2 regions of the Cupriavidus sp. 09_S30 genome follow, and region 1 is predicted to be linked to the other one. Evidence: riboswitches for the same ligand, from Rfam matches in the RefSeq annotation. Region 1 holds a riboswitch; the other holds the start of a gene.
What was found. A riboswitch is a leader RNA that binds a small molecule or an ion and turns the genes downstream of it on or off. The one in region 1 is predicted to bind S-adenosylmethionine.

Region 1 (14,470 bases):
TGAAGCAAGACGCTTGCCAGCCTGTTGCATTTCTGGGCAGGCAGCGCACGCCTGTGCAACGCGATGCACCGCAACATCCTACCGTGCCGCGCCCTCTGCACTTGGTACGCGTCTTGCAGAAAGCCGTCAAACACGTTCAACAACAGGAGGTGACACCCATGGCGCAATTCCGCCCCATCCTTTCCGCGCTGGCGCTCTGCGCCGGCCTGGCAGCCGCGCTGCCTGCCCCCGCGCTGGCGCACGGCGACGTCGTTCCGCAGGCGGTCGATATCGGCACGCTGCCTCAGCTCGGCGCGGAATGGAAGCAGGACAATCCCTATCGCAGCGGCGCCGCGCGCAAGGAGGCGCTGCATATCGGCAGCTCGGCCTACAACCAGAACTGCGCACGCTGTCACGGCCTGGAAGTGGTGTCGGGCGGTATCGCGCCCGACCTGCGCGGCCTGGACGCCGACTGCACCTCGCTGGCCGACGCTGCCAAGAAACAAGCCTGCAACAGCGAGATCGACCAGTACTTCTCCACCACTGTACGCCAGGGCCGCACCCGCGACGGCCGCGTCTACATGCCTCCGTTCGAGGGCACGCTGTCGCAGGAGGCGGTCTGGGCCATCAAGACGTATATCGAATCCCGCCATACGCAGTAAGCGCTGGTCCGGGAGCACGAAAGCGCTGCCGGGGAGACGGGGCGGCGGGCCTTCGACTATGATAGCGCCCGTCGCCCGCCGGGCCGGCCCGCCGCGGCCGCCCCGGACAGCGGCGCCGGCGCCACCCAGGGTGGCACCGGCTGCTTTCCTGTCCTCCCATCCGCCATGGCCCGCCTGCAGCTCGACTTTCCCGCAGACCAGTTCTGCTACGACACGCACCTGACGGTGCGCGTGACCGACATCAATTCCGCCAACCACCTGGCCAACGACTCGATGATCTCCATGATCTCTGAGGCGCGCGCCCGCTTCCTGCACGACTTCGGCGTCGGCGAGATCCAGGGCGAAGGGGTCGGCATCATCGTCACCGACCTGGCCACCACCTACCGCAACGAGGCCCATGCGCGCGACCAGTTGCGCTTCGAGGTCGGCGTCATGGACTTCAACCGATACGGTGGCGACATCACCTTCCGCATCACCCGCCCGCGCGACGGCGCGCTGATCGCCATGGCGAAGTCTGGCTTCGTCTTTTTCAACTACGTCAGCAAGAAGGTGGTACCGATGCCCGAGGCCTTCCCGGGCCGCTTCCCCCGCGTCAACTGGGTGTAGGCCGGAAGCAACGGCTGCCCCGGTGCCTGGCGGTATACTAAAAGGCATCTTCCCCGCACGCCGCCCGCCTCCGCATCCCGGTCTCGCTTGACCACGCCGGCAGCACCGGCCAGGGGTGTACGGAGCCACAATGCCTCAACCCATGCCTGCCGGCACGGCCGCTATGCGGCGCGCCTTCGCGAAACCGTTCCTCGGCGCCTGCCTGCTCGCCTGCGCCGCGGCCTGGGCGGCGCCCGCGCTGGCGGACGATGCCCTGCTCTGGTTCGCGCAGGGCCGCCCGAACACGCAAGCGATGCAGGCAATCGATGCCCTGGCCGCGGCCGGCGCGGACGGGCTCGATCCGCAGGACTACGACGCCGACGGCCTGCGCCGCGCGGTCGCGCAGGCGCACGATGGCAGCGCCCTGGCATCGGACGCCGCCAGCGCCCTGGATGCGTCGCTGACCGTGGCCATGCAGCACTACCTGTCCGACCTGCACAACGGCCGAGTCGACCCGCGCAAGGTGCGCGCGAATTTCGCCCCGCCCGCCGATGGCTTCGACCCGCCCGCCTTCCTGCGTGCAGCGGTGGACGCGCAACGGCTGCCCGAGGCGCTGCAGCAAGCCGCCCCGACGATCCCGCTATATGGCGCCCTGCGTGATGCGCTGGCGCGCTATCGCGCCCTGGGCGCCAATCCGGCGGTACAGGCACCGCTGCCCGCACCGCCCGGGGGCAAGCTTGCTCCCGGCCAGGCCTACGCCGGCGCCGCGGCCCTGGCGCGGCGCCTGGAAGCACTCGGCGACCTTCCCGCCGGCCGCCGCACACCCACGCGCTACGAAGGCAGCCTGGTGGAAGGGGTCAAGGCGTTCCAGGCACGGCACGGCATGCAACCCGACGGCGTGATCGGGGCCGCCACGCTGGAGCAGCTGAATACCCCGCCGGCCGCGCGTGCGCGCCAGATCGAACTGACGATGGAACGGCTGCGCTGGACACCGCTGCTCGATGCGCCGCGCATGATCGTGGTCAACGTGCCGGAGTTCGTGCTGCGCGCCTATGAAGTGCACGACGGCCAGGTGCAGGTCAAGGTAGAAATGAAGGTCATCGTCGGCAAGGCGCTCGATACCCGCACGCCGCTGTTCAGGGAAGACATGCGCTACATCGAGTTCAGCCCCTACTGGAACGTGCCGCGCTCCATCGCGCGTGCCGAGACCATTCCCCGCATCCGGCGCGACCCCGGCTACTTCCAGCGCCAGGGCTTCGAGTTCGTCAGTGGCGACGGCCGCGCCATCACCACGCTGTCGGACGCCAACCTCGATGCGGTGCTGAACGGACAGATGCGCATACGCCAGCGCCCCGGGCCGCAGAACGCCCTGGGCGACATCAAGTTCATCTTCCCCAACAACGACAACATCTACCTGCACCACACCCCGACGGCGCAACTGTTCAGGCGCGACCGGCGCGACCTGAGCCACGGCTGCATCCGCGTCGAAGAGCCGGTGGCGCTGGCCCGCTTCGTGCTGCAGGACATGCCCGGCTGGAACGAAGACCGCATCCGCCAGGCCATGACCAAGGGACAATCGAACACGCTGCGCCTGGCGCAACCCCTGCCCGTGGTGCTGGCCTACGGCACCGCCATCGTCAAGGAAGACGGCCGCGTCAACTTCCTGCCTGATATCTACGGCCTCGACAAACTGCTCGACCAGGCCCTGCGGCAGCACAGCGCGCGCCGCACCGCCTCGGCCAGCAAGCCGCCGTCGGCCGCATCGCGCTCATGAAGCGCACTGGAGCATTAGTCACCATGGACCTGGCCAACGATGCACGCCGCCGCTTCCTGCATCGCGCAGGCGGCGCCGCCCTTGCCGCCACCCTGATCCCGCTGGCGCCACGCCCAGCGCTGGCCGCGCTGATGGCCCTGCCCAACGCGCACACGCTGTCTTTCGACAACCTGCACACCGGCGAGCGCCTCTCCACCGTGTTCGAGGTCGGCGACAGCTTCGTGCCCGCGGCGCTGCAATCCCTCAACCACCTGCTGCGCGACCACTACTCCGGCGAGGTCGGCACCATCGACCCGCAGCTCTTCGCCCTGCTCTACCGCCTGAAGCAGGAACTGGGCACCGACGCCCCCTTCCAGGTCATCTCCGGCTTCCGCAGCCCCGCCACCAACGCACGCCTGCGCAGGACCGGCGGCGGCGGCGTGGCCAAGCACAGCCTGCACATGGACGGCCAGGCCATCGACATCCGGCTGGCCGGCGTGCCGCTGGCCGACCTGCGCGACGCCGCGCTGTCGCTGCAGGGCGGTGGCGTGGGGTACTACGAGAGGGAACAGTTCGTGCACGTGGATACGGGGCGCGTGCGGGCCTGGTAGCCAGGCACCGGCCGGCAAGCCGCCTGCCCTTCGCCATGACCGGCATCGCCATCCAGGCCGCCACCGCCGAGGAGGCCAGCGAGATCGGCAGACGGCTGCGCCAGTTCAACCATGCTGCCATCGGCGAGTACGACATCGAGCCGCTGCGGCTGGTTGCGCGCGCACCGGATGGGCGGATGCTGGGCGGGCTCACCGGCCAGCTCTTCATGGGATGGCTGGCCATCGGCGTCCTGTGGGTGGCGGAAGACGCCCGCGGCCAGGGGCTTGGCTCGCGCTTGCTGGCCCAAGCCGAGGCGCAGGCCCGGGCGCAAGGCGCGCACGGTGCCTACCTCGACACCTTCGCCTGGCAGGCCGCGCCCTTCTACGCCAGGCACGGCTACGTTGAATTCGGCCGGCTCGACGACTTCCCCGTCGGCTCCTACCGCGTATTCATGCGCAAGCGGCTTTGATCCGGCGCGCACCGGGCCGCCTGATTGCCGAAAACGGATGGCCGCGACTGCGCGGCACTCCCCCTCTCGCCACCATGGCGCCTTGCCCGCCCCGCCCGCAGGCAACGCCCAAGCCGTGATGCCGCGCCAGGCTCGCGCCACGTCGGCACCATAACGACGTCCTCCGGCAAACCGGCAAACCGGCGATAGCGGCACCGCTCCGTACAATCCCCGGTGCCCGCCTTGCCGATTCCGGCTCACGCCAGCCGCGGCCGCCTCCGTAGACTGGTTCCCGTCCCGCCTCGACAGGAGCCCGACGTGAAGCACGCCAGCCCGGCGCCACGCCAAACCATCCGTACGCCATGGCGTATGCCCCCTTCAGCCGACCATCCCCCACGCCGGGCCCGGCCCGGTGCCCGGCAGTACGCCGTGTCCGCCGCCCTGCTGGCCGCCTTGGCCGCAGCGCCCGGCACACCGCGCGCCGAGGACCTGCCGCCGGAAACGCTCACGGTCGCCCAGCTCCCACCGGCCGATGCCAACCGGCTCTACATATCCGACGTCGCCTTTCGGCACATGGTGGACGGGCGCCTGCACGTGGTCGACGGCAAGCGCATGACATACCTGGGCCTGGTGCCGACCGGTTTCGGAGGGCAGGCGGTGCTGTCGCCCGACAAGCGCACCATCTACGTCGTTGCCACCTACTATCCGCGCCTGTCGCGCGGCGAGCGCACCGACGTGGTCAGCGCCTACGACGCCGACACCCTGGCCTACCGCAGCGAGATCGTGATCCCACCGCGCCACGCGCAGTCGCTGCCCTACCGCGGCATCATCACGATCTCGCCCGACGGCCGCTTCCTCTATGTGCAGAATGCCACGCCGGCCACCTCGGTCAGCATCGTCGACCTGCAGGCCGGCAAGCTGGCATCCGAAGTGCAGACGCCCGGCTGCTGGGGCATCTTTGTCACGCCGGCGTCGAGCGCGCGTTTCCGCACCCTGTGCAGCGACGGCGCCATGCTGACCGTCTCGCACGACACCCAGGGCCAGCCGGCCGGGCAGAAGCGCAGCACGCGCATGTTCGATCCGCAGCATGATCCGGTCTTCCTGCATGCGGAGAAGGTCGGCGACATGCTCTACTTCGTCTCCTTCAACGGCAATGTCTATCGCGCCGACCTGTCCGGCGAAGCCCCCGCCTTCGACCCGCCCTGGCCCCTGGTCGGCCCCGCCGACGCCAAGGGCGGCTGGCGGCCCGGCGGCTACCAGCTATTCGCCGTGCATGCCGCCACGCAGCGGCTGTACGTGGGCATGCATCCACGCGGGCGCGAGGGCTCGCACAAGTCGCCCGCCGCGGAGATCTGGACCGTCGACCTGGCCAGCCACAAGCGCCTGGCGCGCAGCCCGGGCCAGCATGCGCTGGCGCTCACGGTCACGCAAGGCGAGCGTCCCACCCTCTACGCGCTCGATGCCGCCACCGCCGGCGTGGTCGCACTCGATCCCGCCAACCGGCTCAAGCCCGTGGCCCGCCTCGACGGGGTCGGCGAAGATGTCCTGCGCCTGGAGGCCCACCAATGAGCGCCGCCGCCCTGCTGGCCGATCCGGTCGCCGCCGCCGCCTGCCATGCCGCCGCTGCGCTGGTGCTGGCACTGTCGGTGGCGCCCAAGCTGCGCGATTTCCCCCGCTTCCATGCGGCGCTGGCCGCCTACGCGCTGGTGCCGCCAGCGTGGACGCACCTCGCCGCGCTGAGCTTCGTGGCCGCCGAGGCCGGCGCGGCGCTGCTGATGGTGGGGCTGCCGCTGCACCCGGCCTCGGCCCTGGCCGGCCTGACCGTGGCCGGACTCGCCACCGCCGCCGTCTGCGCCAACCTGGCGCGCGGCCGGCGCGAGCTGCATTGCGGCTGCGGCGCGGCCGCTGACAGCATGCCCATCTCCGGCGCGCTGGTGGCGCGTAACGCCGGCCTGCTGGCGGTCATGGCGCTGGCCGCGGCCTCCGCCCGTGCCGGGGGGACACGCGTGCTCGGTGCGCTCGACTACGCCGCCGCCGGCTTCTGCGCGCTCGCCCTGCTGCTGCTGTGGCTGGCCGCCACCCAATTGCTGGTCAATGCCGGCCGCGCACGCGGCTGATTCCCTGCGGCTGATTCCCTTTCCCAACCTCTTGCCGAGTTCACCATGACTGCTCTCGTGATCACCAATATCGTGCTGTGGATCGTCGTGCTGGCGCTGCTGTTCGGGCTCTATGCGCTGGCGCGCCAGGTCGGCATCCTCTACGAACGGGTAGCCCCGATGGGCGCGCTGATGATCGACGCCGGCCCGCGCGTAGGCCAGCCGCTGGCCCGCTTCGACCTGCAGGACGTGCGCGGTGGCGCGGTCGCCGTGGGCGGCGTGCAGCCCGCCAGCACGCTGCTGTTCTTCCTCTCGCCCACGTGCCCCATCTGCAAGAAGCTGCTGCCGGTGCTGAAGTCCATCGCCGCCAGTGAGCGCGGCTGGCTGCGCATCGTGCTGGCCTCCGACGGCGAGCAGCCCGAGCACCTGGCCTTCCAACGCCAGGCCGGGCTGGGCGACTTCCCCTACGTACTGTCCAAGGAACTGGGCATGCACCTGCAGATCGGCAAGCTGCCTTACGCCGTGCTGCTGGACGCGGCCGGCACGCTGCGCGCCAAGGGACTGGTCAACTCGCGCGAGCAGCTCGAAAGCCTGTTCACCGCCATGGACATGAACGTGGCCTCGGTGCAGCAATTCCTGGAAACCCACGCCTGAGGGCACGGAGACACCTGTCATGTGGTTCGACGAACTGATCGAGCGCCAGACCCGCCGCGCGGCGCAGCGCACCAGCCGGCGCAGCGCGCTGGCCACGCTGGGCAAGGCGATGGTGGGCAGCCTGGCGCTGCCGGTACTGCCCTTCGACCGCAGCGCGCACGCAGCCGGCGCGCACGGCGCCCGCCCCGGCAAGGCCGTGGACGAAACCTCCTGCGACTACTGGAAATACTGCGCCGTGGATGGCTTCCTGTGCGCCTGCTGCGGCGGCAGCTCCACCAGCTGCCCGCCCGGCACAGAGCCCTCGCGTGTGTCCTGGGTGGGCACCTGCCGCAACCCGGCCGACGGCAAGGACTACATGGTCAGCTACAACGACTGTTGCGGCAAGACCACCTGCGGGCGCTGCGAGTGCAACACCAACGAGCGCGAGCGCCCGGGCTACAAGCTCGGCGTGCACAACGACGTCAATTGGTGCATGAGCAACAGCAGCACGATGTTCCATTGCACCACCTCCATCATCCTCGGGGTCCAGGAATGACGCGCCTGCCTTTCCAGTCCGTCCGGTCCTTCCGGTCCTTCCCGCCCGCGCGGTATGCCTTGCTGCTGCTGGCCGCGCTCGCCGCAGCTCCCGCGCCCGCCGCCGGCACGCCGGCCGACGGCAAGGCGCTGTTCGCCGCCAACTGCGCGGCCTGCCACAACGTGGATGCCTCCGGCATCGCCGGCATCGCCCCGCCGCTGGCCGGCGCCCTGCGCGAACGGCTGGCCTCGCCGGCCGGGCAGGCCTACCTGGCCAATGTGCTGGTGCACGGCCTGGCCGGCCCGATCGAGGCGCAAGGCCAGTCCTACAACGGCGTGATGCCGCCCTTCGCCGCGCTGCCCGACGACGACTTGCTGGCCGTGCTGGCCTGGCTCGGCACGCAGAACGGACAGGCCGCCCCCAGCGTGAGCGCCGACATGCTGGCCAAGGCGCGCGCCGAGCGCAAGACGCCGGGCGCGGTGCGCAAACTGCGCGATGGCACTGCGGCGCACTGAGATGGCCAGCGCCGCACTGCGCCGCGCGCTGGCCTGCTGGGCGGCCACCGGCCTGCTGGCCGGCACCGTGTCCGCGGCAGCGCAGGCCCAGGACAAGCTGCCACGCGCCCAGGCCAACTACCTGCTGCACTGCTCCGGCTGCCACCTGCCGGACGGCTCCGGCAAGCCGGCAGCCGGCATTCCCGACATGCGCGCCACCCTGCCCCTGCTGCTCGCCACGCCGGCAGGGCGCGCCTTCGTGATCCAGGCGCCGGGCACCTCGGGCTCGGACCTAGGCGACGCCGAGATCGCCGAACTGATCAACTGGATGGTGCCGGCGCTGAGCCGCGGCACCCCCGACCCAGCCTATACGCCGCAGGAAGTGACCCGCTACCGCGGCGCCCCGCTCGACGACGTCACGGCACAGCGCGCGGCCGTCCTGTCCGGTTCGCGCTGACGGCGCGCAGCCTGCTGCCCACACCGCCGGACAAGCACGAGGTCTTGGCTCTCTCTCCCCGCATGGGCAAAGGGCCGGTCTAGCAAGGCGCCACGCCAAGCGAAGCCGTCGGTGTTGTCCAGCCCGCCAAGGCCAGGACGAAGCCGATGGTGCTTTCCTGCTCGGTGCCGCCTCCCGCGGCTGAACCACCTCAACGCAGCCGGGCCAGCGTCTGCGACGGCAGCTCCCCGAAGAACGCCCGATACTGCGCGGCAAACCGCGGCAGATGATGAAAGCCGTAGCGCGCCGCTACGGCCCCCACCGACCGGCCCTCGCCGGCACGCAGTGCAGACCGGGCCCCGTTCATGCGCAACGCGCGCACGAAATCCAGCGGCGCCAGCCCGGTCACCTCATTGAAGCTGTACTGCAGCGTGCGGCGCGACACACCCAGGCGCTCGCACAAGGCCAGCACGCTCCATGCCGCCTCGGGCGCGGCACGCACCAGTTCGTAGGCATCGGCCACCAGCCGCTGCCTGGCGGCGGGAGTGGGCAGCGTCTCGCGCGCACGGTCGTCGTCAGCGGTCAACGCGGTAGCGGCCGCCAGCAGCAGCGCATCGCGGATCGCGCGCTCGACGAAGCGGTTGCTGAACACGTCGGCCTCGATCACGGCCGTCGCCAGCACCGACAACAGCGCCGCGCGCAGTTCCTCGCCCACCGCCGGCCGCAGCACTCGCACCGGTTCTGCCCAGCCTGCCGGCGCGGCCTCGCTGCCTTGCAGCGCCAGTGCGCGCTGCAAGGCCGGCAGCGGCATCGTCAAGCCGACCAGGTCCAGGTCGCGCGGCGTGCGCATTGCCAACGCCTGGCCGTTGCCGGCGCACAGCAGTGCCGCCCCATGCATCCGGTAGCCGTGGAACCAGCCGCCATCGCACTGCGCATGCGGCAGCGCCAGCGAGACATAGCCCGGCTTCGCCTCGCCCTCCTCCAGCAAGGCCTGCGAAGTCCGCTCGCGGAACACGTGGACGTCGCCATACACGACCTGCTCCACCTCGGCATGGAACGCGCCGGGCGTGAGCTGCTGGTAGCGCAGCTGCCAGCCAGCGAATTCCGCCGCGGCGGCCTGGGCTTCGTCCGCGACCACACGGCGCAGCCCGCGCGCGGCGGCAACGGCGCCCGGTGGCGCGGTACGGGGAGAAGACGGGATGGATGGTGGCTGGGTCGGCTGCATGGGAACGCCTGCCTTCTGCGTTTGCCTTGTCGGGCGCCCGTCACGGCCCAGGTGTGGACTGGCGTGCGAGCGCAGCCAAGGCAGTGTATCCAAGGCACCCTGCCCGCCATAAGAGGGACAACCCTGGTGCCGCGCGCTCCCTGGTGCAAGCGGCCCATGCGCCCCCGTCCTCTTCCGCCGCCGCCATCCCGTCTGCTATAGTCACGCTTGCATCCAGAGTTGGTACCCGACGGTACCAACGCCAACCTGCCTATCCCGGGCAAGGTGGTTGCCTCAAGGCGATGCGGCCGATGGTCGGCAACGAAGCGGGAGCGGCATGGCGCGCACCGGTTCGAATTACCTAATCGCGAGCAGCTATGCAGCAGTCCTCCTCCCCCCTCCTTTCCGCTTCCGCCTCCCTTTCCCCTGCCCCGGCTCGTGCCACCAGCGCGGATAGCGAATTTCCGCCAGCCGGCGACCGGCTCCTGCACGTTTTCTACATTGCGTCGACACCGGATGCCGCCACCATTGACGGTATCAGCGACCGGTTGCGTGCCGTGGGCGCTCCGGTGGCTACGCGGCGTGCCGTCCGCAGCGGCGATCAGCTCGACCAGATCGTGCAGATCCACGGCGTCAGCCAGACGCGTGCCCGCAAACTGCGCGAAGACCTGCAGCAGCAAGCGAACGTGCTTCGCGTGCGGCTCGAGCACGTCTACCTGCGCACCAGTGGCCGCCAGGGCCGTCCGAACCGAAGCGGAATCCGATGATTCTCGACGGCGCCGCCAATACCGCCCCGGAAGCGGGAGACCGGACAGCCCTGAATTTGATCTAAGACAAATTTTCCCCGCGAAGGGGTTCAGAGACTTCAGGCCGCAGACGTTTACGTTGTTCGGGACTCCTTCTATGTGAACCGTCAAATGAACAACGTAAGTATTCGCGGTGGCCTGCTGGCGACGCTCGTGCTCTTCGGCCTGATGATCGTCTTCGGCGCCGGGCTGGGCGTCAGCCAACTGAGCGCAGCCAGTTCGTCGGCCGATCAGATCCACCTGATCTCCACCCAGGCGCGCCTGCTGAACGATGCCTACAAAGACATCACCCTGGCGCGCTCGGCGCTGACCCGGGCGTCCAGCGCCGCCGCCGAGAACGGTGGGGTCAACGCCGAGGCCGTCGGCAGTGCGGAGCGGTCGATCAGCCGTTCCACCGAGCACCTGGATGCCTTTGAAAAGGCCCTGGTGTCTGCGGAGCAGGATAAGTCGGCACGCGACGCTGTCGTCAGCGCCGGCCGCGCGCATGTCGATGCCGTGAAGCGCGGGCTGGCCTTGCTGCGCAACAACGATCTTGCGGGCTTCGCAGCGCTCAACGATCAAGACATCGCGGCGTCCGGCTCTAAGTATTCCGACGGCGTGGAGCGCTTCCAACAACTGGCTGCGACGCTGAGCGAGCAGGAGATTCAGGCGGGTCGCTCGCGCTTCGACCGCGTTGTCGTGCTGGTGATCGTGGGCCTGGTGGCATCGGTGCTGCTCATCCTGGTTGTGCACCTGGCGCTGCGCCGCCTCGTGGTGGCGCCGTTGACGGAAGCCTCGCAGCTGATCATGCGCGTGGCTGACGGCGACCTGAGCATCGTGGTGCCGGAGGCCGGGAAGAATGAGATCGGCCAGCTACTGTCCGCCTTGTCGCGCATGCAGGCCGGCCTGACGCAGACCGTGGTCAAGGTACGTGCGGGCTCCGATGCCGTGACCATCCGCGCGTCCGAGATTGCCGCCGGCAATACCGACCTGTCGTCGCGCACCGAACAGCAATCGAGCGCCCTCGAGCAGACCGCGGCCAGCATGGAAGAGCTGACTGCCACGGTCGGCAACAATGCCGAAAGCGCGTCGAATGCGAGCGAGCTGGCCCGCAATGCTGCCAACCTGGCAGCGCGGGGCGGCGAAGACGTCCGCAGCGTCGTCAATACCATGCGCGACATCAACTCCGGCTCGCACAAGATCGCCGACATCATCGGCGTGATCGACGGCATCGCGTTCCAAACCAACATCCTCGCGCTGAACGCCGCCGTGGAAGCGGCACGGGCGGGCGAACACGGCCGCGGCTTCGCCGTGGTTGCCGGCGAAGTGCGCGCGCTGGCCCAGCGCTGCGGAAGCGCGGCCAGGGAGATCAAGGCGCTGATCGATTCGTCTGTCAGCAAGGTGGATGTTGGCGGCGCCCAGGTGGAACAAGCCGGCGCCACCATCGAGGAAATCGTCGTCGCCGTCCGCCGCCTGGCCGACACGGTCAACGAAATCTCGGCTGCATCCAGCGAGCAATCGCAAGGCATCGGCCAGGTCAATGCGGCGGTGTCGCAGATGGAGAGCGTCAACCTGCAAAATGCGGCGCTGGTAGAACAAGCAGCGTCCGCGGCGCAGTCGATGCAAGAGCAGGCAAACAGCCTCGCGGAGGCCGTGAGCGTGTTCAAGTTGGCGCCGGCGCACTCTGCTTAGGATCTGGCGGCGGCTCGGTGTCGGTCGCGCATTGGCGAGTCATCGCCCGGCTTGGAGTCCCAGGTGCTGCGCATCCGACTGGAGCATGTTTACCCGCGCGGCGGCCGCCGCGCTTGACCTTGCCCCGGCCGGATCGAGGTAGCTTGTCTGGCACCGATCACAGGCCGCGACTGCCGGACAGCGCCATCAGGTGACGCCTATCCAACTCCATTCGAGGTCCGCTATCGAGCCGATGCGGCCAGCGTGAAAACATGCCACATTGGCATCTGCCGTCCCTCCAGCCCGCCGATCGAGGACATCATCATGGAACGCGAAGCCTTCACCAGCGCCCTTGCCAAGGAGGGCTTCACCGAGCTGGTCATCGTCACGCGCGAGGCCGGCGCGCTGGAAGAACACGCCCACCCCTTCGAGGCCAAGGCCCTGATCCTCGCGGGCGAGATCCATATCCGCATCGGCGACGAGGAGCGGCTCTACCAGCCAGGTGACGTGTTCCACCTGCCGGCAAACATCCCGCACGCCGAGCGGTATGGCCCGCAGGGTGTGCAGTACCTGGTCGGCAGGAAATGAGGCCAGCACCCACCGGTCCGTCCCGGGGCATGCATAGCGAACGCCCCATTGCAGAACCACCCCTGATCCAGACATAGGATGCATACGGGAGCCGGCCCTGTGCCGGCTCCCGCGCACCGCTCAAGCCGCCGGCACGTCTTCGTCGGCCTCGCCCTGCGCGGCCAGCTCACTCAACACCAGCGTCTCATGCGCCAACCCGATCGCCAGCGTCAGCACGCTGATCTGGAACTCCGGGTTCAGGTCGCAGAAGATGCCAGATTCCGCGCTGTCCCGGGCTAGGAAGAGCAAGGCATAGAGCTGTGCGGATTTATCCGAGGCCAGGCTCAGCGGCGATTCGCACAACACGCGGGTGTGAAGGTGGATGTCGGCGTTGCGGTGTTCGGCGGTGAGGCCGTAGCGGGTGTGTTGGCGGGGGTGGGTCATCGGGCGCCTCCACTTGCGAAACCTGCACGCAATGCGGCCAGCGCTCTTGACTGCGCGCACGGCGGCGGCCCGGTACGGACGAGGTGGGATCGGGGCATGAGATTGCCTCCTTCTTGAGCGGATTGGGACCCGCTCCCCGCTGCTAATCGGGTGGGCGGGCGCGAGGCAGGGTTAGCAGACCGGCAAGAAGGAACCGGCGAGCCCGAAGGCTCCCCCGCCAAGGCCCGCCCATAGGGACGTGCGTTGGCGCGACGGACGCAATAAGACCGCCAAATGGCGGTCCGTCCGCCTTCTTGTTCGGGCTGCTAAACCCGGTCGCGGTGGTTGCCGCGACACTCCGAGTATACCTTGACCGAGTCTGTCTTGCGGCAAAGGGAGCGTGTCGGGCAAAAGGGAATTCACCGTTCCGCAGGTAATTCATCACTGCTCGATTGGTAGCTACCCTGGAGGGGCAAATGATTGTCGGCCCCAACCTACGAAGTGAGGGCTGGTCTGTATCGCGAGCGGGGGTTCAGCGAGCACGGCTGCCTGCAACCTCCTGCCCGCCTGCATTCCTGGCCGGACACCCGCAAATCTGCGACTGCCAATGGGCAGACACGTGCGAAGAGCCGTCAATGTCCCTCCCACGGGCCGGTATGACCATCTCCGGCCAGTTTCAGCCAGTCGACGTATCCGCGTTCGATGGCCGAGTCAGCCGAAAAGCTGCCGTTCCGACTTATAAAGGGTTCCATCTTCAGCGAAAAGCGGTAGTGGTAGGACGACTGTCCGCTGAGGCCAATCGGTATAGCATTTATATTTCACCCTTCGAAACTCGCGGCCTGGGAGTAAACATAGTGCGGGTACTTATTATCGAAGACGACGCTGGCATTGCTGCCAACCTCTATGACTACCTTGAGGGTTCTGGTTACGTCGTTGACAGGGCATCGAACGGCCCCGCCGGTCTGCAACTCGCACTGGCTCAGCCGTGGGATGCCATCTTGCTTGACCTGGCATTGCCGGGCATGGACGGTCTGACGCTGTGTCGCAAACTTCGGGAGGAGGCGCACCGGGACACGCCGGTGCTCATGCTGACCGCCAAGGACACACTGGACGATAAACTCCTTGGCTTCACGCACGGTGCCGATGACTATCTGGTCAAACCGTTTTCGCTCAAGGAAGTCGGCGCGCGGCTAGGCGCACTGATCAAGCGCTACAAGGGACAGGTTGCGCCGGCGGTGCTCTGCTGTGGGGACGTACGTCTCGATCTGGCGACGCTGGTCGTCGAACGCAACGGCCGCACCATCAAGCTGCCGCCCAAGTGCCTGCAGTTGTTGCGCATCCTGATGCAATCACCGAACCGCGTATTCAGCCGTGTCGAGCTCGAAACGCAGATCTGGGGCGAGGAGCTTGGTGACAGCGATACGCTGCGCGCGCACGTCTACACCCTGCGCCGTGCCCTTTCCACCGAGAGCGAAGCCAATCTCATCGAGACGGTGCATGGTCTCGGCTACCGGCTTACGGTGAGCGATGCCAACGCGTCGTAGCCTGCGTTTCAAAGTCGCACTGGTTTTCTCGGCGCTAACGATCCTGCTGCTCCTTGCTCAGGCG
Region 2 (14,470 bases), on a different contig from region 1:
GCAGTGAGTCCACCGAGATGGTGTCGCTGCTCGGCATCAATATCCACCGCCTGTTCGGGCTGATGTTCGCGCTGGGCGCGGGCACGGCGGCGCTGGCGGGCGTGCTGGCCGCGCCCATCCGCGGTGCCGATCCCTTCATGGGGCTGGAGGCCATCGGCGTGGCCTTCGTGGTGGTGGTGCTGGGCGGCCTGGGCAGCTTTGCCGGCGCGCTGGCCGGCGGCCTGCTGGTGGGCGTGGTGCAGGGCGTGATGAGCACGCTGTGGCCCGAGGGCGCCTTCCTGATGATCTATGTGGCGATGGCCGCGGTGCTGCTGCTGCGCCCGCACGGCCTGCTGGGGAGGGGATGATGCGCACGTTTGTATTCGATCGCGCGGGCTGGCTGGCGCTGGCCACCGCGTTGCTGCTGCCGCTGGTGCTGCCGTCCGGCACGCTGGCCACTGAAGTGCTGGTCTACGCCATGGCGGTGATGGCGTGCAACCTGCTGCTGGGTTTCACGGGTTTGCTGTCCTTCGGCCAGGGCATCTTCTTCGGGCTGGGCAGCTATGCGCTGGCGATTGCGCTGACGCGGCTGGCCTGGCCGCTGCCGGCGGCGCTGGCGCTGTCCGTCGGCCTGGGCGCGGCGGCGGCCGCGCTGGTGGGCTGGTTCGCCATCCGCCAGCGCGGCACCTACTTCGTGATGTTGACGCTGGCCTTCGCGCAGCTCTTCTACTTCCTCGCCTACACCACGCCGCAGATCACCGGCGGCGACAACGGCCTGCTCGACGTGCCGCGTCCGCCGCTGTCGCTGTTCGGCCTGCAGCTGGCCGCCCTGGACGGGGCCTGGGCCTTCTACGCCTTTGTCGCGGTGTGCTTCCTGCTGGTGTGCTGGGGCCTGCAGCGCGTGGCGTCGTCCGTCTTCGGCCGCACGCTGCTGGCCATCCGCGACAACGAGGACCGCGCCCAGGCGGTGGGCTACAACGTGCGCCACTTCAAGCTGCTCGCCTTCGTGCTGTCCGGTGCCGTCACCGGGCTGGCAGGCGGCCTGCACGCCATGCTGATGGGCATTGCGCCGCTCACCAGCATCGACTTCGTCACCGGCGAGATGATCTTGGTGATGACGGTGATCGGCGGCACCGGCAACCTGTTCGGCTCGGTGCTGGGCGCGGCTTTCTATGTGCTGATGTCCGACTGGCTTTCCAACCTGTGGCCGCGCTGGCTGATGGTGATGGGCTTCCTGCTGATCGGCGTGAGCCTGTTCGTGCGCGGCGGCTTGTGGGGGCTGCTGACGCTGCCCGCGCGCATGGCGGCGAACCGGCGCGCGCAGGGTGAGCCGGACAAGGGAGTGGCGCAGGCGATCAACGACACCGCGCCGCTGGCGCGCGAGGAGCAGGCATGAACCAGACCGCGCAGCAGGCGGCGCAGCAATCGTCGCCTCAACCGTCGTCCCATCACACGCAGCAAGCGGCCCGGCAGCCCATCCTCGAAGCGCGCGGCGTGGCCAAGCAGTACGGCAAGTTCACCGCGCTGGGCGGCGTGGACCTGCGCGTGCTGCCCGGCACCGTGCACGCGGTGATCGGCCCCAACGGCGCAGGCAAGACCACGCTCTTCCACATGCTGACGGGCACTGGCGCCGTCAGCGCCGGCAGCATCGTCTTCGACGGGCATGACGTCACGCACGAGGCCGACCACCAGCGCGTGCGGCGCGGCATGGCGCGCGCCTTCCAGGTGACCAGCCTGTTCGCCAACCTGAGCGTGCGCGAGAACCTGCGCCTGGCCGCGCTGGGCCCGCACGCGCGCCGCGCCATGCAGTGCTGGCGCCGCCCGGTGGGCGAGCTGGCCTGCGCCGACACGGTGGATGCCGTGCTCGCCCGCATGGAACTGAGCCACGTGGCCGACACCGAGGCCGCCACGCTCTCGCACGGCCAGCAGCGCCGGCTGGAAGTGGGTATGGCGCTGGCCGCGCGGCCGCGCGCCATCTTCCTCGACGAACCCACCTCCGGCATGGGCGTGGACGACCTGGGCGCGATGAAGCAACTCATCCGCGGCCTGGCCGCCGACCATACCGTGGTGCTGATTGAACACAATATGGAGATCGTGATGGAAATCTCCGACACCATCACCGTGATGCAACAGGGCAAGGTGCTGATGGAAGGCCCGCCCGCCGTGGTGCGCGCCGACCCGCGCGTGCGCGCGGCCTACCTGGGCAATATGATCACCGGAGGCGCGCGATGACATTGGACGTGCGCAATATCCACGGCTACTACGGCAAGAGCCACGTGCTGCAGGACGTCTCGCTCGCGGTGGGCGACGGCGAGCTGGTTGCGCTGCTGGGCCGCAACGGTGCCGGCAAGTCCACCACGCTCAAGGCCATCGCCGGCGTAGTGCGCCCGCGCGGCGGCCACGTGCGCTTCCAGGGCCGCGACGTCGCCGGCCAGCCGCCGCACCGCATCGCCGCCGCCGGCATCTGCCTGGTGCCGGAGCATCGCGGCATCTTCCGCCTGCTGAGCGTGGAAGAAAACCTCAAGCTCGGCGCCCGCCGCGATTCGCCCTGGCAGCTAGAAGACGTCTACCGCATCTTCCCGCGCCTGCGCGAACGCCGCCGCAACGGCGGCGCCCAGCTCTCCGGTGGCGAGCAGCAGATGCTCGCCATCGGCCGCGCGCTGATGAACCACCCGCGCCTGCTGATGCTGGACGAACCGGTGGAAGGACTGGCGCCCGTGATCGTCGAAGAGATCGTGGCCCAGCTCAAGACCATCAAGGCCGCGGGCATCGCCATCCTGCTGGTGGAGCAGAACCTGGAGGTGTGCATGCAGCTGGCGGACCGCATGGTGATCCTGGAGCAGGGCAGGGTGGTGTACGAGGGAGATAACGCTGCGTTCCGGGCGGATGGGGAGGTGAAGGATCGTTACCTGGGGGTGGGGTTGGCCACTGAGAGTGGCGCCTGACGGACACTGTGCGGCGGCCGTGGCCTGCGGATCGCCGCTAGCCTTCAGTGCCTTCCGCAACTTGCCGCCCGCGCCGGCTCCCACCCCCACGCCGATCCGCCAGCGGCAACCCACCCCGCTCCGCCATCCCCGCCGCCCGCTGCTCCAGCTTGCCCAATATCGCTTCGAGCTGCGCCACCTCGCCGCCATCGAGCGCGCCGAGCAGTTCGAGGTTGACTGCCTTCGTCACCGGAAACACTTCGCGGTATAGCGCCTCGCCTTCGGGCGTGAGCGCCAGCGCTACCTGGCGCGCGTCGCCCGCGCGGGCGGTGCGGCTGACCAGTTGTTTGCGCACCAGCTCGGAGACAGTGCGCGAGGCGCGCGGCCGGTCCAGGTGGGCCAGCGCGGCTAGGGCCGATAGCGTTGGCGCCGGGCCGCCAGCCTGCGTGCCCAGCAGGGCCAGCAGCCGCCATTCGCGGCGGGTGATGCCGAAGCGGCCTTCGCAGTGGCGGATGACGATGCCGCCGGCATTGGCCAGCAGGCCGCTCAGGCGGTAGAGCAGCAGGTCCTCGATCGACTGCGGTCGGTTCAGGCGCGCGGGTTCCGGCATGGTGTGGCCTTGTCTGGCAGCCCCAGGTTTACACGGGGGATGGTTGATTAGAACAACTGATTGTCCCCAACGTACATTGGCCTGACAACCCGGGATGACGGCAGGCAGGGGCGCCGCGGCGCTGGCCGTGGCCGCTGCCGCCGGCCATGCCAGGGTGCCCGTGAGAGGAGTTGGAGCCATGTCCGTTTGCCGTTCCCTGCCCCCAGGCCCGCGTTCCTTGCCGCGCCGCGCGACGTTGCGCCGCCTGCTGTGCACGCTGTCCTTGCTGCCCCTGTTGCCGCTGGGCTCCGTCACCCTGCACGCGCAGGAGCGTTACCCCGACAAGCCGGTGCGCTTCGTCAACAACTACCCGCCGGGCGGTCCGTCCGACATCCTGGCGCGCTCAGTGGCCCAGGTGCTGCAGGGCGAGTTCAAGCAGCCCTTCGTGGTGGAGAACAAGCCCGGCGCCAGCGGTAACCTGGGCGCGGGCGCGGTGGCGCGCAGCCCGGCCGATGGCTACACGGTGCTGTTCGGCATCGACACCACCTTCACGGTGAGTCCGCACATCTATCCCAGCATGCCGTTCCAGCCGGGCGACATGAAACCGCTGATGATCCTGGCTACATCGGGCCTGCTGGTGGGCGTGAACCCCGCCACGGGCATCGGCAGCATGCGCGAGCTGCTGGCGCGGGCCAAGGCGAAGACGCTGAACTTCAGCTCGGCCGGCAGCGGCAGCCCGGGTCATATCGCCGTCGAGGCCTTCCGCCGCGCCACCGGCGCCACGCTCAACCACGTGCCGTACAAGGGCAGCTCGTCGGCGGCCACGGCGGTGGTGGCGGGCGAGGTGGATGGGGGCATGCTGGCCACGCCGACGCTGCTGCCCTTCGTGCAGGCGGGCCGCGTCAAGGCACTGGCGGTGACCAGCACGCAGCGCTCGCCGCTGCTGCCGGACGTGCCCACGGTGGCAGAGCTGGGTTTCAAGCAACTGGAACATGAGGTGCTCTACGTGGCGATGGTGCCCGCGGCCACGCCCGAGCCGGTGCAGCGCCTGCTGGAGCGCGCCATCGCCGATGCGCTGGCGCGGCCCGATGTGCGCGCCCGCCTGCAGGCGCTGGATATGCGCGTGGATGGCACGCGCGGCGCACCGGCGGCACAGCGGCTGGCGGCGTTGTCGGAGCGCTACCGCCAGTTGATCGCCGCCAGCGGCATCCGCGCCGAGTGAGCGCGGCCAGAACGTCGGAAGGCCAGAACACCAGCGAACCATGAAACCCAACCTGATCTACATCGTCGCCGACGACCTCGGCTATGCCGACCTGGGCTGCTACGGGGGACGCGTACCGGTCTCGCCGGTGCTCGACAGCCTGGCCGCCAACGGCCTGCTGCTGACGCAGGGCTACGCCAATTCCCCGGTGTGCTCGCCCACCCGTTTCGCGCTGATGACGGCGCGCTACCAGTACCGCCTGCGCGGCGCCGCTGAGGAGCCGATCAGCAGCAAGCGGATCGGCACGCCGCAGGGTTTGCCACCTTCGCATCCAACGTTGCCCTCGCTGCTGCGCGACGCGGGCTACCGCACCGCGCTGATCGGCAAATGGCACCTGGGTTTCGCTCCGGCCTTCGGTCCGCTCTTGTCGGGCTACCAGGAGTTCTTCGGCCCCATGGCCGGCGGCGTGGACTACTTCACCCACTGCGATTCCACTGGCCGCCATGACCTGTGGCACAACGACGAGCCGCACCAGGAGCCCGGCTACCTGACCGACCTGCTGTCACGCCGCGCTGTGGATTACGTGGAGCGCATGGCGGCCGGGAGCGAGCCCTTCTTCCTCAGCCTGCACTACACCGCGCCCCACTGGCCGTGGGAAACGCGGGAAGATGCCGCGCTGGCACCGCAGGTGAGCAACAACCTCTTCCACCTCGACGGCGGCAATATCCACACCTACCGCCGCATGATCCACCACATGGACGAAGGCATCGGCTGGCTGGTGGAGGCCCTGCGCCGGCACGGCCTGCTCGACAACACGCTGATCGTCTTCACCAGCGACAACGGCGGCGAGCGCTTCTCCGACAACTGGCCGCTGGTCGGCGGCAAGATGGACCTGACCGAGGGCGGCATCCGCGTGCCCTGGATCGCGCACTGGCCGGATGTGGTCGCGCCGGGCGGCACCAGCGCGCAGCCATGCATGACCATGGACTGGTCCGCCACCATGCTCGACGCCGCCGGCGTGGCGCCCGACCCGGCCTACCCGCTCGACGGCGTTTCGCTGATGCCGCTGCTGCGCGAGGCCGGCCACCGCTTCCCCCGTCCGCTGTACTGGCGCATGAAGCACCGCGGCCAGCGCGCCATGCGCGACGGCGACTGGAAGTACCTGCAGGTGGACGGTCACGACTACCTGTTCGACCTGAGCCGCGATGAACGCGAGCGCGCCAACCGGGCTGCGCGCGAGCCCGAGCGCCTGGTGGCGATGCGCGAAGCCTGGGAGTCGTGGAGCGCGGCGATGCCGCCGATACCGGAGGAAGCAACGGTCAGCCTCGGCTATTCGGTGGCGGATATGCCGCAGCGCTGACTCTCGCTTGACACGTTTCTCGGCCACATGCTCTAATCCAACCCGCATTCTGAATTGGGTCGACGCCCATGCCAACCTGCCTCCCCGGGCAAGGTGGATCGCGAGAGCGGATGTGGCTCCTGATGGAGCAAGCAAGCGGGTAGAGCGTCGACCCTCCTTGAACGGAGGGTTTTTTGTTTTCTGACTCAGCCATTCCCAAAGACGTCATCCAGGCCTACCTGGAAACGCACTATCACGTGCACGGCCAGGCGCCGACCACCTTGAAGGTGGGCGAGGACAACCCGCAACTGGCCGCGCTGCACGCCGCGGCCGGCGTGGACTGCAGCGCCTTCATCACGGCGTGGAACCCCTTCAGCGAGCAGCAGGATTCCGCTCGCAATCATGAGCGGCAGCAGGCACTGGCGCAGACGCTGCAGCAGCGCGGGCTGGCCTTCGTCGATGGCATCGGCCAGCATCCCTCCAACGAATGGCCTGGCGAGGCGAGCTTCCTCGTGCTTGGCATCGGCCTTGACGATGCCAAGGAGCTGGGCGTGCAGTTTGGCCAGAACGCCATCGTCTGGTCAGGCGCGGATGCCGCGCCGCAGTTGGTGCTCTTGCGCTAAGTCCGCACGCAAGCAGCGATGCCATAAGCAACGCAATCAGAAATGGAAACGGCTGGTCCGCCGCCCCGCACGGGGACAGGACCGGGGGGATTTGTTCCAGCTTGCCGCCCCCGACGCTTGGTCAAACGCGGCTAAACAGGAGAGATTCATGACGATTCGCAACGGGCTCTTTACCTCGGAATCCGTTTCCGAAGGCCACCCGGACAAACTGGCCGATCGCATTTCCGATCGCATCCTCGACGCCTTCCTGGCGCGGGATCCCCATGCTCGCGTGGCTTGCGAGACGCTGCTGGCGGACCAGTGCGTGATTGTGGCGGGCGAGTTCAAGACGCGGCACCGGGATGACTTCGAGGCGGTACGCGCGTCGGCCGACACTCTCGTGCGCGAAGTGCTGCGCGAGTCCGGCTACCGCGATGCCGAGACGGGCATCGACCCGCAGCGCTGTGAGATTCAGATCCGCTTCAATGGCCAGTCGCAAGACATCAGCCAGGGCGTCGATCGTGCCGACGGCATCCTGGGCGCGGGGGACCAGGGGCTGATGTTCGGCTATGCCACCGACGAGACGCCGGAGCTGATGCCGGCCCCGATCGTCTACGCGCATCGACTCGTGCGGCGGCAGGCGGAGCTGCGCAGGCTTGGCACGTTGCCCTGGCTCCAGCCGGATGCCAAGTCGCAGGTGAGCTTCCGCTACGTCGACGGGCGGCCCACGCAGATCGAAGCCGTGGTGCTCTCGACGCAGCACGATGCAGGGATTGAGCTGGAAGCGCTGCGCGCCGCCGTGCTGGAGCAGGTGATCGAGCCGGTGATTCCGCCACAGCTGCGCGCCCCGGGGCTGCGCTGCCTGATCAACCCGACGGGGCGTTTCGTCACGGGCGGCCCGAAGGGGGATGCCGGACTGACTGGCCGCAAGATCATCGTCGACACCTACGGTGGCGCCGCGCCCCACGGCGGCGGCGCATTCTCCGGCAAGGACCCGTCCAAGGTGGACCGCTCGGCGGCCTATATGGCGCGCTTCCTCGCCAGGCAAGTGGTGGCGCGCGGCTGGGCGCGGCGCGCCCTGGTGCAGCTTGCCTACGCGATCGGCGAGGCGGAGCCGGTGAGCTTCCTGGTCGAAACGTATGGGACTGAAGCCGAGACCGGACGAGACATCGCCGCCGAGCTCGCACGCGAGTTCGACCTACGGCCGCAGGGCATCATTGAAACCCTGGACCTGCTGCGGCCCATCTACTATCCGACCGCCGCATACGGCCATTTCGGCCGTGACGACATCGGCCTGCCTTGGGAGAAGTGATGGGATGATTTGCAGGCGGGAGAGCGTTGCAAGGTGCGCCAGGCGTGAGCCCGCCTATGTCGGGGCCACGCGGCGAGCAAATGTCAGAAAGGCAATAGTCTGCGGTGTGGCCGTCGCCAAGGAAAATTGTGGAAGGGGATGACCGATGAGCAATGATGGATTCCTGGGGTTGGCGCAGCAGTACCCTGCCAACGCCGAGCTGGGTGGCCTGGTAGGGCTGCTGGTAGGAGATGCGCTTGGCGTACCGTATGAGTTTCACCCGCCACAGCGGCTGCCGGCGCGCAAGCAGATTGAGATGCAACCCCCTGCCGGCTTCCCCCGTGCGCATTCCGGCGTGCCGGTGGGGACGTGGTCCGATGACGGTGCGCAGGCCTTGTGCCTGCTGGCCACCCTCGTCGAACAGGGAAGGTTCTCGCTGGTCGATTTCTCCGACCTGCTGCTGCGCTGGCTGGACCGCGGCTACATGGCAGTCGATGACAGGGTCTTCGACGTCGGGATCCAGACGGCAGACGCGCTGGACAATCTGCGCGACGGTGTGTCAGCGCGCGAGTCGGGCGGGGCGGATGTTATGGACAACGGCAACGGCAGCCTGATGCGCTGCCTGCCGCTTGCCCTGCTCCACGCGGGGAGCGACACAGCACTCGTGCGCGAGGCCCACCTGCAATCGCTGCCCACGCATGCCCATCCTCGCTCGCAGGTGGCGTGCGCCTTTTACTGTCTCGTCGCCACAGGCTACCTGCAGGGCCTGGCAGACCCGTGGGCGCCGGCAGACAGCCGTCTCGAAGCGGTCTACCAGGCGTGGCCCGATGCAAGGGAAGGCAGCGAGTATCTCCGTGAGCTGGATGTGCTGCGAAGCTTTCCGCAGCACGATACGCCGCGCGGCACCGGCTATGTGCTCGACACGCTCTGGTCGGCGCGGCGGGCGCTCGAAGAGCCGACGTTCGAGGACGTGGTCAGGAAGGCCATCCTGTTCGGCAATGACACCGACACGACTGCCTGCGTCGCCGGCGGCCTGGCGGGCATCCGCTTCGGGCTCGGCGGCATTCCGGCGCGGTGGCTCGAACGGCTGCGAGGCTATGACATCGTCGCGCCTATCCTTCCCGGCTTCCTGCCGAGGATTTCAAAAGAAGGCATTTCCCGCGCTTGAGTCGTCGATGGCGCACGACGCGCCGACCGGATGGCGGTATGCTCCAAGCGTCTGAGGACAACGCGCACGACCATGCTGTCACGCACCACCACGTACCAAGCAACGTCCCGCGCGCCGCTGCGCCGCCTCGCCCTGGCCGCAGCCGGCGCCATGCTGCTGGCCGACGCCATCTCCCTGATGGCGATCGGCCTGTTCAACTTCGGCGTGGTCCTGCCCGCCGCAATCGGCACGGCCTTCCTTGCCCTGTCATGGCGCTGGCAAGCCGTGGCGAAATGGCGCGCGGCCAGCGCGTGGCGCCGGTGGCTATGGCGGGCAGGGTGGGTGGCATTCGCGGTGTGGCTGGCAAGCGTTGCCGCGTTCTTTCACACCCTCAGCCGCGAGATGGCCGAATCCGCACCGAAGGCAGCGGCAGCCAAGGCCATCGTGATACTCGGCTCCGGCACACCCAATTGCACCCCCTCGCCCACGTTGGCGGCACGCCTGAATGTGGGCCTGGCGCTGGCGCGGCAGTGGCCGGCGGCGCGGGTGGTGGTGAGCGGCGGGCAGGATTTCATGGAGGGCTGCCGCGAGGCGGACGTCATGGGGAACTACCTGGTGGCGCATGGCCTGTCCGCGGACCGCCTGATCCGCGAAGGGCGCAGCACCAGCACCGAGGAGAACCTGCGCTTCAGCCGCGAATTGCTGGCGAAGCAAGGTGTGGGCGCTGGCGACCCGCTGGTCGTGGTGACCAGCGATTTCCACCTGATGCGGGCCAAGCGGATCGCGTACAAGGAGGGCTTCCGGCAGGTGGCCGGGGCGGCGGCGCCTACGCCCTTGTACCTGCGCTATAACGCGTGGCTGCGGGAGTATTTTGCGTTGATCAGTGGGTGGGTTTTGCGGGAATACTGAGCGTGGCCCTCGCCTCATTCACAGTTGTGCGACCAGGGACTGAGGTCATGAGGATCGGCTCCTTGGTATTCCATTCTCCAACCTTGTCATGTCGTTATGACGCCAAGGGCAATCGCCGGCGCGCTCGACAATATTGTTCAATTGACGGTGCGATACACCACCGCACCTCAGCGCGCCGGCTGAGGTGCCGAGCCACTCAGCCTCAAGCCTCACGCCATCCCCCTCACGGATGCCACGTCGCCGGCTTCCCGATCTGCATCGGCGGCCGTTGACTCCCCGCCATCGCATAAGACAAGCGGTTCGCCGCATCCATCACCGTCTGCGCATGCTCCATCAAGCGCGCTTCATCCAGCCGCGCGGTCGGCCCGGAAATGCACATCGATCCCAGCAGCCGCCAGTGCAGCCGTCTTCGGTCTGCACGACGATGATGGCGTAACCGCCCTCCTCAAAGACTGACGAGCGGCTCGCACGCATATGCCTGATGCAGGCGCTCGACGAACGCAGGCGCTGCAGGCAACACGACGGAGCCGACCTGCGTCACGGCAATGCCGGGCGTCCACGAATTCATCACGACAGCGCCGGACATCGCCGCCACATCGACGGGCGTTACGATCAGCGAGCGCTGCGGCACGCCCAAGTGTTCCAATTGCCGTTGGACGATGGCCATCGTCGTGCCTTGAAGCATGGCGGCCTCTGGCCATACGACGGCCTCGCCGTCCCAGAACGCAAGGTTCCAGATGGACGCTTCGCTAAGTCGTCCCTCGCGATCCATGAATGCCGCATCGTTGAATCCGCGTTCGGCCGCCTGACGAAGAAAGTACGTTTTCGCCATTTCTCCGACATGCTTGATGTGCGCAAGCGCGCGTTCATGCTCAAACACCGCAAGACGCAGTGGGCCGCGAGGCCCCGACGATGGCGCATCGGTACGAACGAGTACCTCAGGTGGGGCATCTGGCCCCGCTACGACAAATTCACCGGCGGGCGAGTACACCGTTGCGCTCAATGAAAGATCGGCAGATGGTGTCGGTATGGCGGCCCGAATGCAGGTCCGAATGTGCTCGTCCGTCAGCGCGACGCCAAATAATTCCATCGACGCGCGACGCAAACGGTCGAGATGCAAATCCAAACCGCGCACTTTCCCACCTCGAACCTGCATGGCGGTGAAATGCGCATAGCCTGCGAACGCCAGCGGTGCAAGATCGGCGGCAGTTGCCCTCTGACCATTTCGCTGCGCAACCAGAGTCATGATGAACCTCGAATGTCATGTGAAGAGATTCAAGGCTAAACTCTGACAGCACTGTCAAGGTCAAGGCCCATCATGCGAATTGGAGAATTGGCGAGCGCCACGGGCGTGAGCGAACGGATGTTGCGCTACTACGAGCAGGAGGGGCTGCTGCGCCCCGGACGAACGGAGGCCGGCTACCGCATCTACGGCGAACCGGAATTGATGGCCGTGCGGCGCATTCGTCTGCTCAGCGCATCGGGACTGAAGATCGACAGCATCCGCATGCTGCTGCCGTGCATGGTCGGCGCAGCCGGCGACGGGGCCGCGTTTCAACCCTGCGACGATGTGCGAGACATCCTGCGCAGCGAAGTCGAGAAACTCGACGCCAAACTGCGCGACCTTGGTGAAAGCCGGCACATCGTCGCCAGCTTCCTCAACGACATTGAGCCGACGCAATAGCCGGAATCGTCGCTATGTGAAGATGGGCGTGGCGGCGACGAGGAGCACCTTGGCCGTGCTGACGTGCGCTGACCCAGGCGTGGCTGTCCGGGGGCTTGCAGAGGTGACGGGCCGCGATCTGCTGATGCCGCTGGGCGCCGGGACGTGATGCATGTGGGGCGGCGATGGACCGCTGGCCGGCGCCAGTCTTGCCTGGTCTCGGCCGCGGGCGAATTCTCCCTACCGCTCCCGCCGACCTTGCCGCCTGGCGCGGCCTCGCCAATGCCGACGGTGAGCTATACGTCCGATGTGAGACGTCTAGATGAGTGGCCGATATGGTCCATCTTCTCATCCAGGTTCCAGCCTGCTCAAATAGTGGCCTACCGATCTCCCGCCTCGCCCCACCATGAGCGACCCAAACAGTGCGGTAATTTCAAGCCAGCCGGACACCACCGACGCTTCCGCGCGCCGCCGTTCCCTGATCGCAGCCTGCGGCGCCCACGCAGTGCATGACGGCCTGACCGACGTCATCTATGTGCTGCTGCCGATCTGGCAATCGCAGTTCGGCATCAGCTATGCGCTGGTGGGGCTGCTGCGCGGGTCCTATTCCGGCACGATGGCTGGCTTCCAGTTGCTGGCCAGCCGGGCGGCGAAGCGCTGGGGGCGGGAGCGCATGCTGGTGGGCGGGACGGCGCTCGCCGGTGTCGCCTACCTGGTCGCCGGCCAGGCCGGGGGCTTGACGGTATTGTTGGCGGCGCTGGTGCTGGGCGGCTTGGGTGCCAGTACCCAGCACCCGCTCGCGTCTTCTATGGTCACCGATACCCATGAGGCGGGCGGCGGGGTCAAGGAGGCGCTGGCACAGTACAACTTTGCCGGCGATATCGGCAAGACGCTGATACCAGGGCTGGTGGGCTTGTTGCTGGCGGTGGTGAGCTGGCGGACCAGCGCGACGCTGATGGGCCTGCTCGGCCTGGCCGCAGCTGGTCTGTTGTGGTGGCTGATTCCGGCACGGGTCAAAGCGACAACCGGCAAGGGGAAAGCCGCCAAGGCGATCACAGGAAGCGGCTCGGCCGGCGGGTTGCGCGCGCTGCTGCTGACCGGCACCTTGGACAGTGCGGTACGGATGGGGTTTCTTACCTTCCTGCCGTTCCTGCTGAAGAGCAAGGGCGCTGGGACGGCAGGCATCGGTGTCGCGCTGTCGCTGCTGTTCGTGGGCGGCGCGTTCGGCAAGTTGTTCTGCGGCTATCTGGGGGCGCGCATCGGCATGATGAAGACGGTGTGGCTGACGGAGTCCGCCACATCGCTGCTGATCCTGCTGGCGGTGTGGTTGCCGCTTTCCGGCGTGATGGCGATGCTGCCGCTGCTGGGGCTTGCCTTGAACGGGACGTCTTCGGTGCTGTATGGCGCGGTGCCGGAGTTGGCGGGCGCGGGCAAGCGCGAGCAGGCGTTCGCGCTTTTCTACACCGGCACCATTGGCGGTGGGGCGCTGTCTCCCGTGTTGTTCGGGCGCCTGGGCGATGCCGCGGGGGTTCCCACCGCGGTGATCGCGTTGGCGGCCGTGCTGCTGCTCACCTTGCCATTGTCGTGGCGGGTGCAGAAGGGCTTGGGCGGCTGACCGGATGCAGCCATGCGCGCAAGGACCTGCGCCAGTGCGTGCCTGGCGCGCTGCGATGCCAGCTCCTTCGATGGGCCTATCCGATCGAGCCGGCTCTGCGACGCGCTGGGGGCAGCACTAGTGCAGGCGGAACCCTCCCACCGCGCCGGCAAGGCTGGCCGCCTGCGACTGCAGCGCTTCCGCCGCCGCCGATGACTGCTCCACCAGCGCCGCGTTCTGCTGCACCATCTGGTCGAGCTGGCTGACGGCCTGGTTCACCTCCTGGATGCCGCGCGTCTGCTCGTTGGCGGCCTGCGAGATCTCGGAAATGATGCGGCTGACCTTGCCCACGTCGCCAACGATGCTCTGCATGGTGTCGCCGGCGCGGCGCACCTGGCCGGAGCCGGTGTTGACGCTGCCCACCGTGGTCTCGATCAGCGTCTTGATTTCCTTGGCGGCCTGCGCGCTGCGCTGGGCCAGGGCGCGTACCTCTCCTGCCACCACGGCGAAGCCGCGGCCCTGTTCGCCGGCGCGCGCGGCTTCGACGGCGGCGTTCAGCGCGAGGATGTTGGTCTGGAAGGCGATGCCTTCGATCACGCCGATGATGTCGGACACCTTGACCGCGGCGTTTTCGATGGCGCCCATGGTGACGATGGCGTCGTGGATGGCGGTGCCGCCGTTGCCGGCAACCTTGGCCGCGGCGTCGGCGAGCTGGTCGGCCTGCTGGGCGGAGCTGGCGGACTGGCCGACGGTGGCGGTGATCTGTTCCATCGAGGCGGCGGTCTGCTGCAGGCTGGCCGCGGCGGATTCGGTGCGGCGCGAGAGGTCGGCGTTGCCGCTGGCGATTTCGTTGGCGGCGGCGTGCACGGAGTCGCTGGCGTCGCGGATGCGGCGCATCACGCCGGTGAGATTGTCGGCGAAGGCGTTGAAGGCCTGGGCGATCTGCGCGGTCTCGTCGCGGCCGTCGGCGGGCAGGCGGCGGGTGAGATCCGCGTCGCCGCTGCCGATGTCGCGCATCGCATCGCGGATCTGCGACAGGCGGCGGAAGGACACCGCCGTGGCACCCGCGACGATGACGGCGCCCAGCGCGGCGATCACCACCAGCGCCAGCAGCGAGCTCCACAGCATGGAGCGCATGCCGGCGGTGGCTTCGCGCTGGTCCAGCGCCACCACGGCGGTCCAGTCGGTGCCGGGCACGGCGCGCGCGTGCAGCAGCTTGGGCGTGCCGCCCA

Region 2: another riboswitch for S-adenosylmethionine. It lies ahead of AC1Z3O_RS17935 (DUF3293 domain-containing protein); the one in region 1 lies ahead of AC1Z3O_RS27975 (hypothetical protein).

Annotation. Positions count from the first base shown of each region.
Region 1 covers NZ_JBXOWI010000002.1:1,735,377-1,749,846, forward strand. The annotation lists gene pedF (cytochrome c-550 PedF) at 159-641, shown strand; gene AC1Z3O_RS27920 (thioesterase family protein) at 807-1,247, shown strand; gene AC1Z3O_RS27925 (L,D-transpeptidase family protein) at 1,378-3,000, shown strand; gene mepK (peptidoglycan L,D-endopeptidase MepK) at 3,024-3,590, shown strand; gene AC1Z3O_RS27935 (GNAT family N-acetyltransferase) at 3,626-4,039, shown strand; gene AC1Z3O_RS27940 (amine dehydrogenase large subunit) at 4,448-5,587, shown strand; gene AC1Z3O_RS27945 (MauE/DoxX family redox-associated membrane protein) at 5,584-6,135, shown strand; gene mauD (methylamine dehydrogenase accessory protein MauD) at 6,181-6,768, shown strand; gene AC1Z3O_RS27955 (methylamine dehydrogenase light chain) at 6,788-7,303, shown strand; gene AC1Z3O_RS27960 (c-type cytochrome) at 7,300-7,797, shown strand; gene AC1Z3O_RS27965 (cytochrome C) at 7,799-8,233, shown strand; gene AC1Z3O_RS27970 (helix-turn-helix domain-containing protein) at 8,424-9,437, opposite strand; SAM-I-IV-variant riboswitch at 9,642-9,752, shown strand; gene AC1Z3O_RS27975 (hypothetical protein) at 9,794-10,183, shown strand; gene AC1Z3O_RS27980 (methyl-accepting chemotaxis protein) at 10,334-11,893, shown strand; gene AC1Z3O_RS27985 (cupin domain-containing protein) at 12,197-12,460, shown strand; gene AC1Z3O_RS27990 (hypothetical protein) at 12,581-12,883, opposite strand; gene AC1Z3O_RS27995 (response regulator transcription factor) at 13,717-14,406, shown strand; gene AC1Z3O_RS28000 (sensor histidine kinase) at 14,390-14,470, shown strand, end outside.
Region 2 covers NZ_JBXOWI010000001.1:3,829,116-3,843,585, reverse strand. The annotation lists gene AC1Z3O_RS17970 (branched-chain amino acid ABC transporter permease) at 1-347, shown strand, start outside; gene AC1Z3O_RS17965 (branched-chain amino acid ABC transporter permease) at 344-1,375, shown strand; gene AC1Z3O_RS17960 (ABC transporter ATP-binding protein) at 1,372-2,211, shown strand; gene AC1Z3O_RS17955 (ABC transporter ATP-binding protein) at 2,208-2,924, shown strand; gene AC1Z3O_RS17950 (MarR family winged helix-turn-helix transcriptional regulator) at 2,962-3,513, opposite strand; gene AC1Z3O_RS17945 (Bug family tripartite tricarboxylate transporter substrate binding protein) at 3,692-4,714, shown strand; gene AC1Z3O_RS17940 (sulfatase family protein) at 4,755-6,053, shown strand; SAM-I-IV-variant riboswitch at 6,093-6,198, shown strand; gene AC1Z3O_RS17935 (DUF3293 domain-containing protein) at 6,227-6,655, shown strand; gene metK (methionine adenosyltransferase) at 6,804-7,946, shown strand; gene AC1Z3O_RS17925 (ADP-ribosylglycohydrolase family protein) at 8,116-9,093, shown strand; gene AC1Z3O_RS17920 (YdcF family protein) at 9,244-9,981, shown strand; partial or broken gene AC1Z3O_RS17915 (IclR family transcriptional regulator) at 10,205-10,384, opposite strand; gene AC1Z3O_RS17910 (aminotransferase class IV family protein) at 10,427-11,227, opposite strand; gene AC1Z3O_RS17905 (MerR family transcriptional regulator) at 11,300-11,665, shown strand; gene AC1Z3O_RS17900 (MFS transporter) at 12,051-13,259, shown strand; gene AC1Z3O_RS17895 (methyl-accepting chemotaxis protein) at 13,377-14,470, opposite strand, start outside.